DNA from 4 places in the Streptomyces lothianensis genome. Region 2 is predicted to be linked to each of the others. Evidence: riboswitches for the same ligand, from Rfam matches in the RefSeq annotation. Region 2 holds a riboswitch; each other region holds the start of a gene.
What was found. Region 2 has a riboswitch for cobalamin ahead of ACLF6P_RS20080 (ribonucleoside-diphosphate reductase subunit alpha). Riboswitches for the same ligand answer to the same signal wherever they lie in the genome.

Region 1 (3,197 bases), on a different contig from region 2:
CGCTGCCGGGCACGTACTACGTCCGGCTCACGGCCGTCGGCCTGCCGACGGGCGACCGGGGCCTGCCCGTCGACGCCGAGATCCGGGTCGACTCCAAGGACATCGGCGGCTCGGCGGCGGTGGACGGCTCACTGGCCGAACCCCTGGTGCCGGGCATCGCCGCGGGCGGCGAGGGCGAGGACGGGGACGGCGAGGAGTCCCCCGCGGTGCTCTTCGGCCTCGAACCAGACGACGGCTGGTCATCAGGCTGGTGGTCCGACCGCTGGGTGTGGACCGCGGCGGGCGGCCTGCTCGCCGCACTGGCGGGCGTCGCCGGTTACGCGCTGACGCGCGGCCCGGGGCGCCCGGGACGGGTGCCGCCGCAGGCCTGAACAGGCGCGGCAGCCCCGCCCGAACCCACACGTGGCCCCGCCCACGCCGGAGGGACACCGTCGCCCGGCCGCGACGGCGTCCCTCCGGCGTGGCCAAGCTGGGCGATGGAGACGTCGACGCGCGGCTCCCGGGTGCGGTGGCGGACCGCCACCGCTGCGGCGAGGTCGGTGAAGCCCGCCGCGTAGGAGCGGGCGACGGGATGCCAGCCGTCGTCCGATCCGCCGACCCGCAGCACGAAGGACCCGCCGAGGGCGGCCACATCCTGCAGGGCGGCGGCAACGGACGCGGCCGAGGCACGGGCTTGGTACACGCTTCCAGTCCTCTCTCCGGTCTCCCGTCTCCGGCCTCCCGTCTCCGGTCTCCGGTCTCCGGTCTCCGGTCTCCGGTCCCCGGCTCACGGTCCGTACGGTCAGGGGGCCGGGCGCCGTTGCCGCGGCGGGGTGAAGGCGTACAGGTCGAGAATCTCCGGCCGGGGCGCGACACCCGGTCCACCGGCGCGTGCCCAGGCAACAATGTCCTCGGTCGCTTCGGGGTCGTTGACCAGCCCCAGCCAGACGGGGCGTGCTCCGGCCGCCCGGCCCTCGGCGGAGGGCTGTACGACGATGACGTTGGCCTGGTCGCAGACGTCAAGGCAGTCGGAGACGCGCACCGGCACCGCGGCGCGCAGCCGCGCGGTCTGGGCGGCGTGGTCGACTCCGGTCACCTTGGGGCTGCCGCAGCAGCAGTCGCGGCATATGACGACGCGGCAGGGTACCGGGCCGCTGGGGCACGGCACCGGGCCGTCGGCGGCCCCTCCGGTCCTCGTGTCGTCGGTTGTCCGTCCGGCAGGCGTTGCGGGCATGCGGCGCCGTCCCTCTCTCCGGGGAGATCCGCCCCGGTGTCCGTGGAGGAGGCGACCGCGTGAGTCTCCTGGCTTACGGGTCGATGCCCGTCCCGGCCTTCCCACCCGCTGCCGGGCAGTGGCCTGTCGGGACGCGCTCGCCGATCACAGTGGCGGGACCGCGCCGGAATCCCACCGGCTTCCTCGTTCCGCCGTCGCCCTGTCAGGGGCCATCATCCCATCCCCGAACGGCCCGGCCCGGTACGCCCTTTCGCCGCGCATCCGCGCAGGGGCGCCCCGCAGGTGACATTCCTGCCGGATGAGCCGCGCACGCCCGGTTGGCGGGCCCGGACGGCAGCAGTCGGGCCGGTTCGCTCCGTCGATTCCCCGCCCGGGCGCGGGGCTCAGCCCGCGGCCGGCAGCCCGAACTCGCCGCCCGAGATGGCGGCGAGCTCGCTCGTGAGGTCCTGGAGGGGGCGCTGCAGCTCGTCGAGGGCGGATCGCAAGGCGGGCGCCTGGTCCCAGGCACGTTCATGGTCGACGGGGCCGGTCGACGGTGCGCGTCGCGCTTCCCAGGCGAGAAGGCGCGGGTGCCACTCGCTGAGGAACGGCCTCAGGATCTCGTTCAGCAGCCGGTCGGCGAGCGCCGGCACCGAGCCTGGCGCGGGGAGACGGAGGCCGATGCTGTAGCGCTGCAGGGTGCCGCGGGTGAAGGGGAAGAGGCTGTGCAAGGAGCTCAGCGCCTCGCGCAGACTGCCGCTCCCGACGGGCAGTTGCTGTACGCCGACCCGGCTGACCAGCTCGATCTGCAGGTCGAAGGCGGCCATCCGCTCCGCTTCGCTCACGGTCATGGGCGCGACCTCCCTGCGGGCTCCCGGGACCGGGACAACTCCCGGCACGACCAGGGTAGTGCCGGCGTCACCCAGGCTGGAGAGGACCGCACGCCGTAGCCTCTCCGCGCGGGCCGGGTCCGTCTCGTGATGGCGCCACGCGTGATCGGTGACGCAGTGCAGCCGGTAGCCGTCCGGGGTGGGCCGAAGCAGGCCGCGGGCGCTCAGCTCGGCCAGGCCGGCCGCGGCGCGACGCCGTGCCACGGCCGGCTGCAGCCGGTCGGCGACGATGAACACGGCAGCCACGTCGGCCTCGGTGACCGGCAGCGGGTAGCGCGCACTCGCGCAGCGCAGAACATCGCGGATCTCCGCCGGGGCGGGCGGTGCTTCGCGGACATGGTCGGCGGTGATCGCGCCGCCGGCCAGCTCGTCGAGGAGCGAGCGGCCCGGTTCGTACAGCCTCGCCAGGAGCAGGGAGGGATCCTGCCCGGTGCGAACGGCGCGTCCGAGCAGGTCGAGCGCCCCGGGGTGCCCGTCGACACTCCGGGCCAGTTCGGCATCCCCGACGAGCACGGCCGCGGCTTCGGCCTCCAGAGGTTCGAGGTCGAGGTGCTCGCCGAGTCCTTCGTACGAGCGGCTGCGGGTGATGAGCAGGGTGCGCACGGCCGGATGCGGGGCGATGAGGCCGGCGACGGTGCGGGGCAGGAGTGCGCACGGCACGTCGTCCACGACGTAGAGGCAGGGGCCGAGGCCGCCGTCCGGCGGACGCGGCGCGTCGGCCCCGGCCCAGTACACACCGCCCGGGAACGCGGCACCGAAGCGCTGCGCGTACTCCTGGGCGAGCCGGGTCTTGCCGATGCCCGGCATGCCGCGCAGCTGAACGGCGAGGGCGGTCGCACGGCCGGTGACCAGGGGTGCGTCCTGGGCATGCAGAGCACTGTGCAGCCGCCAGAGTTCGGGCAGCCGCCCGGCGAACTCCCCCGCAGGCAGCGGCATGGCGCCATGGACCCGGGGTGGCGCATCTTCCAGGGGCATCGGATCGGGCACGTGCCGCAGATGCGCGATGACCTCGGAGGCGAGCTCTTCCGGGCGGCCATGGCGGGTGTCGCGGAGTTCGACCGGGTGGATGTGGCCGGTGGCCGCCTCGGGGTTCACCACCAGGACGCGCCGGCGCG
Region 2 (3,197 bases):
GCCCCGCGGCGCAGGGCCTCCAGGAGCTCCGGCGGATAGCTCCGGTCCGTGTACGACTCGCCGGCCGGCACGCAGATCAGGTCGGCCTCCTCCAGGCGGTCGAGACCGTGTTCCGTGCGCACGGTGAAGCCCGCGTGCGTGGAGAGCTCGGGGCCTTCCGCGGAGGCCACCGCGAAGTCGTAGACGGGCAGCCCCTCGTCGCTGCGGTCGAGTCCGAACACCTCGCAGACCACGCCGAGTTCGAAGGGGTGCACACCGTTGAGCAGCACTGCGGCGACGTTTTTCAGCATGCCTGCCAGTGTGCCGCGCGACTGGCAGGAAATCGAGGGTGTGCGGCAGTCCTGCCACTGCCCCTTGATCGTCGCGCGCGGCACTGTGGGGGACATGACGACACAGACTCTTCTCGACTGGATCACCGTTCTCGCCTTCTTCGCCCTGCTCGTGGTCCCGGCCGTGATCGGCCACGCCAAGGGCCGCCGGATGGACCGGCAGCTGGCCAGGGCCGAGCGGCGGCCGCTCGGCAACGACGAAGGGACGGGCCACTCGCAGCGCGAGCGCTTCTCCCGCGCCGCGTAATCCGCTTGATCGTCCCCTCCGCCCCGGCGGCACAATGCGGCCATGGACTTCACGATCAGACCCGCACGCCCCGAGGAGTACGAGCCCCTCGGAGACCTGACCGTCCGGGTCTATCTCGCGGACGGCCTCCTCGACTACGGCGAGGAGGACCCGTACATCCCGATCCTCCGCGATGTCGCGGGCCGCGCCGCCACCGCCGAGGTCCTGGTGGCCGTCGACGGCGAACAGCTGCTCGGCGGTGTCACGTTCGCGCTGCACGGCGTGCCGTCGGCGCAGATCGCGCGGCCCGACGAGGCCGAGTTCCGCGGGCTCGCGGTGGCGCACGGGGGCCGCGGGCGCGGGGTGGGGGAGGCCCTCGTGCGGGCCTGCGTCGACCGGGCCCGCGCGGCCGGCTGCGCGGGCGTGGTCCTCTCGACCCAGCACATGATGCACAGCGCTCACCGCATCTACGAACGCCTCGGCTTCGTACGGACCCCGGAACGCGACTGGAATCCGCTTCCGGACCGTGACGATCTGGAGCTGTGGGCGTACGAGCTGAGGCTCTGATCGCCCGCCGACACACAAGATGTGGGCATGGCATCCGCTGCCACCCACAACATGTATGCTCGACCTCGCTGTCGCAGCAGGGGAATCCGGTGAAACTCCGGAACTGACCCGCAACGGTGAACGGGCCCGGAGCCCGCGAAGTCCGAAGACCTGCCGACGGTGCGCCCGGGCCGGACGGCCGGGCGCCGAGACGTCCGGGCCTCGCGGAATGGGCCGGTGGACGCGGAGCGTTGCGCCCTGCCCGCGCACGCCTCGTGCACCCGCCGCCCCCGCTCGGCCCTGTGCCGAGTGAGGGAGTGCATACGTGACCATCGCGCCAGTGGATCCGGCCGCAGCGGGGACCGGCGAGGAGACCGCTGAGCAGGAGCCGGACACGCAGCAGCGGGCCGCTCAGAAGCCGGACGCCCACGAGCCCGCCGACCGCCCCGGCACCGCCCTCCTGCGCACCCTCACCGAGCTGACCGCCGACCTCCCCGACACCGACCCCGGCAAGGTCGCCGCCGCCGCCCTGCGCGGCCGCAGCGCCGCCGCCGACGAGGCCGAGCTGCGCGAGCTCGCCACGGAGGCAGCCGCCGGACTGATCGCCGAGGACCCCGCCTACGCGAAGCTCGCCGCCCGCCTCCTCACCCTGACGATCGCCGAAGAGGCCGCCTCGCAGGGTGTGCGCACCTTCACCGAGTCCGTATCGGCCGGTCACCGCGAGGGCCTGATCGCCGACCGCACCGCCGAGTTCGTATGGGCGCACCACGAGCGTCTCGACGCCCTGGTCGAGGCTTCCGTCGCCGAAGGCGCCGACGACCGCTTCGGCTACTTCGGCCTGCGCACGGTCCACTCCCGCTACCTGCTGCGCCACCCGATCACCCGCAAGGTCATCGAGACCCCGCAGCACTTCATGCTGCGCGTGGCCGCCGGGCTCGCCGCCGACGAATCGGCCGCCGCCGTGGACGAAGTGGCCGCGCTGTACGGCCTGATGAGCCGCCTCGACTATCTGCCGTCCTCACCGACGCTCTTCAACTCCGGCACCCGCCACCCGCAGATGTCGTCCTGCTACCTGCTCGACTCGCCGCTCGACGAACTCGACTCGATCTACGACCGGTACCACCAGGTCGCCCGCCTCTCCAAGCACGCGGGCGGCATCGGCCTCGCCTACTCCCGCATCCGCGCCCGCGGCTCCCTCATCCGCGGCACGAACGGGCACTCCAACGGCATCGTCCCGTTCCTGAAGACCCTCGACGCCTCCGTCGCCGCCGTGAACCAGGGCGGCCGCAGGAAGGGCGCCGCGGCCGTCTACCTGGAGACCTGGCACGCGGACATCGAGGAGTTCCTGGAGCTGCGCGACAACACCGGCGAGGACGCCCGCCGTACGCACAACCTGAACCTCGCGCACTGGATCCCGGACGCCTTCATGCGCCGCGTCGAGGCCGACCAGGACTGGTCGCTGTTCTCGCCCGCCGACGTGCCCGAACTCGTCGACCTGTGGGGCACGGAGTTCGACGCCGCGTACGAGAAGGCCGAGGCCGAGGGCAAGGCGCTGCGCACCATCCCGGCCCGCGACCTGTACGGCCGCATGATGCGGACCCTCGCACAGACCGGCAACGGCTGGATGACCTTCAAGGACGCCGCCAACCGCACCGCCAACCAGACCGCCGAGCCCGGCCACACCGTCCACTCCTCGAACCTGTGCACCGAGATCCTCGAGGTCACGGACGACGGCGAGACGGCCGTCTGCAACCTGGGCTCCGTCAACCTGGGCGCCTTCGTGCTCCCGACCGGCGACCTCGACTGGGACCGCTTGGACGCGACCGTCCGTACGGCCGTCACCTTCCTGGACCGCGTCGTCGACATCAACTTCTACCCGACCGAGCAGGCCGGCCGCTCCAACGCGCGCTGGCGGCCCGTCGGCCTCGGCGCCATGGGCCTGCAGGACGTCTTCTTCAAACTGCGCCTGCCCTTCGACTCGCCCGAGGCCCGCGCCCTCTCGACCCGTATCGCCGAACGCATCATGCTCGCGGCCTACGAGGCCTCCTGCGAGCTGGCCGAACGCGAGGGTCCGCTGCCGGCCTGGGACAGGACCC
Region 3 (3,197 bases), on a different contig from region 2:
CCGTTGCGGCTCGTGTCGATGACGAAGGGCTTGTTGCCGACCTTCTCCGAGAGCTCCTTGCCGTAGGCGATGGACTCCTCGGTCGGGTAGAAGTTCGACACGTTCACCGCGAAGCCGTCGGCCTTGTCGATGCCGGCCCGCTTCAGCGGGTCCCAGAAGGAGTCCGGGCTGCCCGCGCCCGGGTTGCCGCCGTCGAGGTAGACCTTGGTGTTCTTCAGCGTGTGCAGCGTGTCGATGGCGCCGCTGAGCAGGGCGTAGCGCTCCTCGTGGAACTCCTGCGGGGTGCAGCCGTCCACCAGGTGGAGCACGGCGTCCGGCTCCAGGATGACCGTGGCCTGGCGGTCCCCGATGCCTTCGGCGACCTCGTCGATGAAGGCGCGGTAGGCATCGCCGTCGGACGCGCCGCCCTTGGAGAACTGGCCGCAGTCGCGGTGCGGGATGTTGTAGAGCACCAGGACCGCCTCGCGGTCCGCGGCCTCGGCGGCCTCGGTGAAGTCGCGTGCCTGCTCCTCGGCCTGCTCCGGGACGATCCACTCGCCGGTCGGCTGCTCGGCGATCTTCTTTATCAGTGCGGCGTCCGCGTCCTTGCCGTCGCTCTCGTACGTACGGAGCTGCTCGGCCGCGTTGGAGCCGGGGTTGACCCAGTACGGGTCCTTGGCCTTGGGCTGCTGGGTGGCGCCGGCCTCGGGCCTGCCGGGTTCCTCGCTGTCCGAGCAGCCGGTCAGGAGCAGCATCGCCCCCACGAGTGCCGCACCCGTCTTCACCGCCCCCCGGACGGCCGCGGAACTGCTGTACATCCACTCCCCCTTGGGTGCACGGTCGGAAACGCAATCCTGACACAGGTGCGAGAAGCCGACGAAGGCGCCCGGAGCCCGCTCACCGGACCGGGTGCCCTGCATTCCGGTCAGTCTGGCCACAAACCGACTCTGGGCGAGGTGGGCCATCCGCTCTACAGTGAGTGACACCGGCCCCAGCCCCGCACCGACTGGCCCAGGACCCGTCCCCGGACAGGCCCTGTCGACCTCCCGTGCCGGCGCCGGGTTTCTCCCGCAGCCCGAGCGCGCACGGTCGAGGACCGGCCCGGCCGGAGGCTCCGGGGGGAGCGGGCCACCGGCCGGGCCAGGTGCCACAGGGGCAGGTCCACAGGGGCAGGTCCACAGGGGCAGGTCCACGAGGGCCGGGTGCCACGGGAGCTGGGTGCCACGGGAGCTGGGTGGTACGGGGGCCGGGTGCCACGGGAGCTGGGTGCCACGGGGGCCGGGTCGGACGCCACCGGCAAGGGTGAGTGCAGAGGCACTGTTGACAGCACCGCCCCCGAGTTGGGACTCTCCGGACGACAAGTCCATACATCGAGGCGACGGTTGCCAGGAACCCGGTGCGAACCCGGGACGGTCCCGCCACTGTGACCACGTACGAGCTCAGCGCCGAGCACCTGTACGCGGGAGTCAGGAACTGACCCGTCGTCCTCCTGCCAAGGGGCGTGGAAACCCCGGAAGGAGACCCACCCGGATGTCCCTGCACTCGGCACAGCACCCGAGCACGACAACCGCCCAGGACGCGACCACCAGCACCCGTGACTGGATGATCGCCTCCGCCGCCGCGATCGTGGCGATCATCGCCCTGTACGCGGTGTTCTTCGACAACGGCACGCTGATCGCCGCCACCGGCGACTACCTGCACGAGTTCGCCCACGACGGACGGCACCTCTTCGGCGCCCCCTGCCACTGATCGGGGCGCGCACCACCATGTCGACTCCTGTACTCCCCCTGCTCGGACGCGGTCTGACGGCAGGAGGAGCAGCCGGTCTTGCCGCCGGCCTCTTCTCCCTGCTGCTCGCCGAGCCCCTGATGGACCGCGCGATACGGCTTGAGGAAGCCCGCACCGACGAGCACGCCGAGGCGGGGGCCCACAGTCACGCCGAGGCGGGCGCCGCCGCCGTGCAGCACCACGAGGAACTGTTCACCCGCGGCACCCAGCACTTCGGCCTCGTGGTCACCTCGCTGGTCCTCGGCCTGGCGCTCGGCGTCCTCTGTGCCATCGCCTACGCCCTCATCCACCGCCGCAGCCCGGACGCCGCACCCTGGCCGCGCGCCCTGCTGCTCGCGGGCGGCGCCTTCCTCGCGGTCTCGCTGCTCCCGGCACTGCGCTACCCGGCCAACCCGCCCGGCGTCGGCGACTCGGGCACGGTCACCGACCGCCAGGGCCTGTGGCTGGCCGCCGTCACCATCGGTGTGCTCGGCATGCTGCTCGTCTGGCAGGTGTACGTACGCCTGGCGCACCGCAGTCTGCCGGTACGGCAGGTCGCGGCGGCGGGCACGGCGATCGCGATCCTCGCGGTCCTGTTCGCGCTGCCCGGCAATCCGGACGAGGTCCCGGTGTCGGCCACACTCCTGTGGGACTTCCGGGTCCTCTCGCTCGCCTCGCACGCCCTGCTCTGGGCGGTCTTCGGGGTGGTCTTCGGCGCACTCGGCCTGCGTGCGCTCGGCCGCCACGCCCCCGCAACGGCGCCTTCGGGAGCGGTCGCGGCGAGCTGATCGCCGTACAGCCGCATGTCCGTACGCCCGGTACGCCGGTACGTCGGTACGTCGGTACGTGTGGAAGGGGCCCTGTTCCTCGCGGACAGGGCCCCTTTCGCGTGCCGGTTTCCACGCGTCGTCGGGCGGAACCGGGGCCGCCCTCAGGGACCCTTGCCGGTCAGAAAGGCCGAGACGACCACGTTCGCCGAGTACGTCTTGTCCCTGCGGTCGAACGTCCCGCCGCAGGTGATGAGCCGCAGCTCCGCGCGCTCGTCGTCCCGTGCCCCGTACGCCTTGTCCGCGTCGAAGCCGGAGCGGTCGTACACGGCGACCTCCTCGACCGTGAACTCGGCGAGCATGCCGTCCGAGCGCGCCACCGTGATCTTCTCGCCCGGCGCGAGCGTGCTGAGGTTGTAGAAGACGGCGGGCCGGCTCGCGGTGTCGACATGCCCGACAAACAACGCCGTGCCCTTCGCGCCGGGCTGCACCCCGTCCCCGTACCAGCCGACGACACCGGCCTGCTCGTACGGCGGCGGTGCGATCGCGCCCTCACCGTCGAGCCCGCGCCGGATCACCGGGGCCTGCACCCCTATGGCGGGGATGTCCACCCGCTGGGGACGCGCGGCGGCGTCCAGCGGCTTGATCGCGGGCGGCAGCCGGACGCCCGCGAGCGGGCGGCCC
Region 4 (3,197 bases), on a different contig from region 2:
GCCCGGCTCCAACCCGCCGGTCTGGGTGATCGTCTCCGCCGGCCTGGCGATCGCGCTCGGCACCTACCTGGGCGGCTGGCGCATCATCCGCACCATGGGCAAGGGCCTCACCGACCTGCAGCCGCAGCAGGGCTTCAGCGCCCAGACCTCGGCCGCCACGGTCATCCTCGCCTCCTCCAACCTGGGCTTCTCGCTCTCCACCACGCACGTCTGCTCGGGTGCCGTGATGGGCGCGGGTCTCGGCCGCAAGGGCGGCGTCGTGCGCTGGTCCACCGCGACCCGGATGTTCGTCGCCTGGGGCCTGACCCTGCCGGCCGCCGGTCTGGTCGCCGCGGGCGCCGAGTTCGTGGCCCGCCAGGGCGACTGGGGTGTCGCGGTCGTCGCGAGCTTCCTCGTGGCCTCCTGCCTCGCCATCTGGCTGCTCTCGCGCCGCCAGGTGGTCGACCACACCAACGTCAACGACGTGGACGAGGCCACCGAGCCCGCCACCACCGAGTCGGGCGTCGTGACCACCGCGATCGCCGCGGTGACCCCGCCGCCGACCGTCGCCGCGGAGGCCGCGGAGGCCGCCGCCGAGAACTCCATGGCCGCCGGGGCCGGCAGCACCGTCGCCTCCGGCTCCCCCACGACCGACACCTCCGTCGGCTCCCCCGCCGACGACGATGTGCCCGCATCCCAGGCGGCCGTCCCGGCCCCGAAGCCCGCTGCCGAATCCTCGCAGCCGGCCGGCGCGAGCGTCTGAACCGGCTCGCCCGACAGTTAAGGAATCAGCAGCATGAACATCGACTGGGCAGCTCTGGGCTCCGTCTTCGGCGTCAGCCTCGTGGCCACGGTGGCGCTCGTGGGCCTGTTCACCCTGGGCATCCTCGGCCTCTCCAAGCAGGAGGCGGCCTCCGCACAGGGCGGCTCGGCAGCCCTGGCCCGCGCGGGCGCATACGCCTGCTTCGCACTGTGCGTCGCGGCAATCTCGTACGGAATCTTCCTGATCGTCGCCTGAGGCGGTACCGGGTCTCGCCCGCGGCAGCTCACCGCGCCGCCCGAGGCCGCACCGTCGCGCCCCTTGTCCCGCCCGTTCCGGGCCGGTCAGGGGGCGCTCGCGTGTGCGCCGGTGTGTGTCTGCGCACACTCCTTAGCCGCAGGTCAACGCCGAGTTGACGGGTGTTCTCGGTGCGTGGTGGACTGCCGGAGCCATTACGGCAGCAGCAGAGGAAGCCGGTGTGAATCCGGCGCGGTCCCGCCACTGTGACCGGGGAGTCGTTCCCGGGAGCCAGGAACTCTCGCCGCCGTTTCCTTCGAACCAGGGCGCGGACACCCTGAGTGAGGACATGACGCGATGCCCGGCTGCTCTGTTCCGCCGCTTCGACCGACTGCCGCGGGAAGCACACCGAACGCTTCCCGCCCGAGGATTCTTCGAGGCGTGACGGCGGCCTGATCCGTGGGTGCCGATCGCACATTCGCGTACGGCGCCGTGGCCGGCCTGCTCGGCGATCTGCTCCTCGGCGATCCGCGCCGTGGGCATCCGGTCGCCGCGTTCGGGCGCGCCGCGAGCTCCGTCGAGCGTGTCCTGTGGCGTGACCACAAGGCCGCGGGTGTCCTGCACACCGCCGTCTGCGCCGGTGGTGCGGCCGCCCTCGGCGTGCTCGCCTCCGCCGCCGCACGCCGCTCCCCCACCGCCCCCGCGGCTTCCGTCGCGCTGACCGCCACCGCCACCTGGGCGGTCGTGGGCGGCACTTCACTGGAACGTGAAGCGCGGGCCGTGGCCGCCGCGCTGGACGCCGGTGATGTGGCGGCCGCCAGGGAGCGGCTGCCACATCTGTGCGGCCGTGACCCGCAGGCGCTCGACGAGGCGGCGATCGCACGCGCCGTCGTCGAGTCCGTCGCCGAGAACACCTCCGATGCCGTGGTGGGTGCGCTGGTGTGGGGAGCGGTGGCCGGGGTGCCGGGGCTGCTCGGCTTCCGTGCCGTGAACACGCTCGACGCGATGGTCGGCCACAGATCGCCCCGCTACCGCAACTACGGCTGGGCCTCCGCGCGCCTGGACGACGTGGCGGGCTGGCCCGGCGCCCGGCTCACCGCCGTACTCGCCGTGCTCGCGGGCGGCGATCCACGCGGTGCGCTGCGGGCCTGGCGGCAGGACGCGGGGGCACATCCGAGCCCCAACGCAGGCCCGGTGGAGGCCTCTTTCGCGGGCGCGCTCGGCGTACGACTGGGGGGTGTTCTCTCGTACGGGGGTCGAGTGGAGCACCGTCCGGTGCTGAACGACGCCGGGCGCGCCGTCCAGGTGGCGGATGTCGAACGGGCCGTGCGGCTGGCACGCCGGGTCGACTGGCTGGCGTTCGCCGTGTGTGCGGTGGGCAGTGTGACGGCGGGCCGTGTCAGGGGCCGGGTGCTCGCGCGTACGGCGCGGCACCTGCGTCCGGTGCGACACCTGCGTACAGGAAGAAGAGGACGGTCATGAGCGGTGGGTTGCTGGTCGCGGGGACCACGTCGGATGCCGGCAAGAGCGTGGTCACCGCGGGGATCTGCCGCTGGCTGGTGCGGCAGGGGGTGTCGGTCGCGCCGTTCAAGGCGCAGAACATGTCCCTCAACTCCTTTGTGACGCGCGAAGGCGCGGAGATCGGCCGGGCGCAGGCAATGCAGGCACAGGCCGCGCGCGTGGAGCCGACCGCGCTGATGAACCCGGTGCTCCTCAAGCCCGGCAGCGACCGCTCCAGCCAGGTGGTCCTGATGGGCAGGCCGGTGGGCGAGATGAGCGCGCGCGGCTACCACGGGGGGCGGCAGGAGGCTCTGCTCGGGACCGTCACGGACTGCCTCGAGCAGCTGCGGAGTTCGTACGACGCGGTGATCTGCGAAGGCGCGGGCAGCCCGGCGGAGATCAACCTGCGGCGCACGGACATCGTCAACATGGGGATCGCGCGGGCCGCGCGCTTTCCCGTGGTGGTGGTCGGCGACATCGACCGCGGCGGTGTCTTCGCCTCCTTCTTCGGTACGACGGCGCTGCTCGCCAAGGAGGACCAGGAGCTGGTCGCCGGGTATCTGGTGAACAAGTTCCGCGGGGATGTCTCGCTCCTTCAGCCGGGGCTCGACATGCTCAAGGCTCTCACCGGGCGGGCGACTTACGGCGTCCTGCCGTTCGCGCACGGGCTCGGCATCGACGAGGAGGACGGTCTGCGGGTCTCGCTGCGCGGTGCCGTCAG

Region 1: linked by a shared signal. The riboswitch ahead of ACLF6P_RS07970 ((2Fe-2S) ferredoxin domain-containing protein) and the one ahead of ACLF6P_RS20080 (ribonucleoside-diphosphate reductase subunit alpha) in region 2 are both predicted to bind cobalamin.
Region 3: linked by a shared signal. The riboswitch ahead of ACLF6P_RS20270 (CbtB domain-containing protein) and the one ahead of ACLF6P_RS20080 (ribonucleoside-diphosphate reductase subunit alpha) in region 2 are both predicted to bind cobalamin.
Region 4: linked by a shared signal. The riboswitch ahead of ACLF6P_RS28185 (cobalamin biosynthesis protein) and the one ahead of ACLF6P_RS20080 (ribonucleoside-diphosphate reductase subunit alpha) in region 2 are both predicted to bind cobalamin.

The regions. Positions count from the first base shown of each region.
Region 1 covers NZ_JBLMKT010000027.1:236,710-239,906, forward strand. Annotated here, with positions in the region: gene ACLF6P_RS07960 (hypothetical protein) at 1-371, shown strand, start outside; gene ACLF6P_RS07965 (hypothetical protein) at 317-682, opposite strand; gene ACLF6P_RS07970 ((2Fe-2S) ferredoxin domain-containing protein) at 782-1,213, opposite strand; cobalamin riboswitch at 1,255-1,443, opposite strand; gene ACLF6P_RS07975 (TIR domain-containing protein) at 1,597-3,197, opposite strand, start outside.
Region 2 covers NZ_JBLMKT010000057.1:76,224-79,420, reverse strand. Annotated here, with positions in the region: gene ACLF6P_RS20095 (helix-turn-helix domain-containing protein) at 1-290, opposite strand, end outside; gene ACLF6P_RS20090 (hypothetical protein) at 385-576, shown strand; gene ACLF6P_RS20085 (GNAT family N-acetyltransferase) at 619-1,122, shown strand; cobalamin riboswitch at 1,172-1,294, shown strand; gene ACLF6P_RS20080 (ribonucleoside-diphosphate reductase subunit alpha) at 1,427-3,197, shown strand, end outside.
Region 3 covers NZ_JBLMKT010000058.1:4,935-8,131, forward strand. Annotated here, with positions in the region: gene ACLF6P_RS20265 (glycoside hydrolase family 6 protein) at 1-797, opposite strand, end outside; cobalamin riboswitch at 1,322-1,475, shown strand; gene ACLF6P_RS20270 (CbtB domain-containing protein) at 1,510-1,728, shown strand; gene ACLF6P_RS20275 (CbtA family protein) at 1,746-2,534, shown strand; gene ACLF6P_RS20280 (class F sortase) at 2,678-3,197, opposite strand, start outside.
Region 4 covers NZ_JBLMKT010000078.1:64,696-67,892, forward strand. Annotated here, with positions in the region: gene ACLF6P_RS28175 (inorganic phosphate transporter) at 1-742, shown strand, start outside; gene ACLF6P_RS28180 (hypothetical protein) at 776-997, shown strand; cobalamin riboswitch at 1,159-1,299, shown strand; gene ACLF6P_RS28185 (cobalamin biosynthesis protein) at 1,436-2,458, shown strand; gene ACLF6P_RS28190 (cobyric acid synthase) at 2,455-3,197, shown strand, end outside.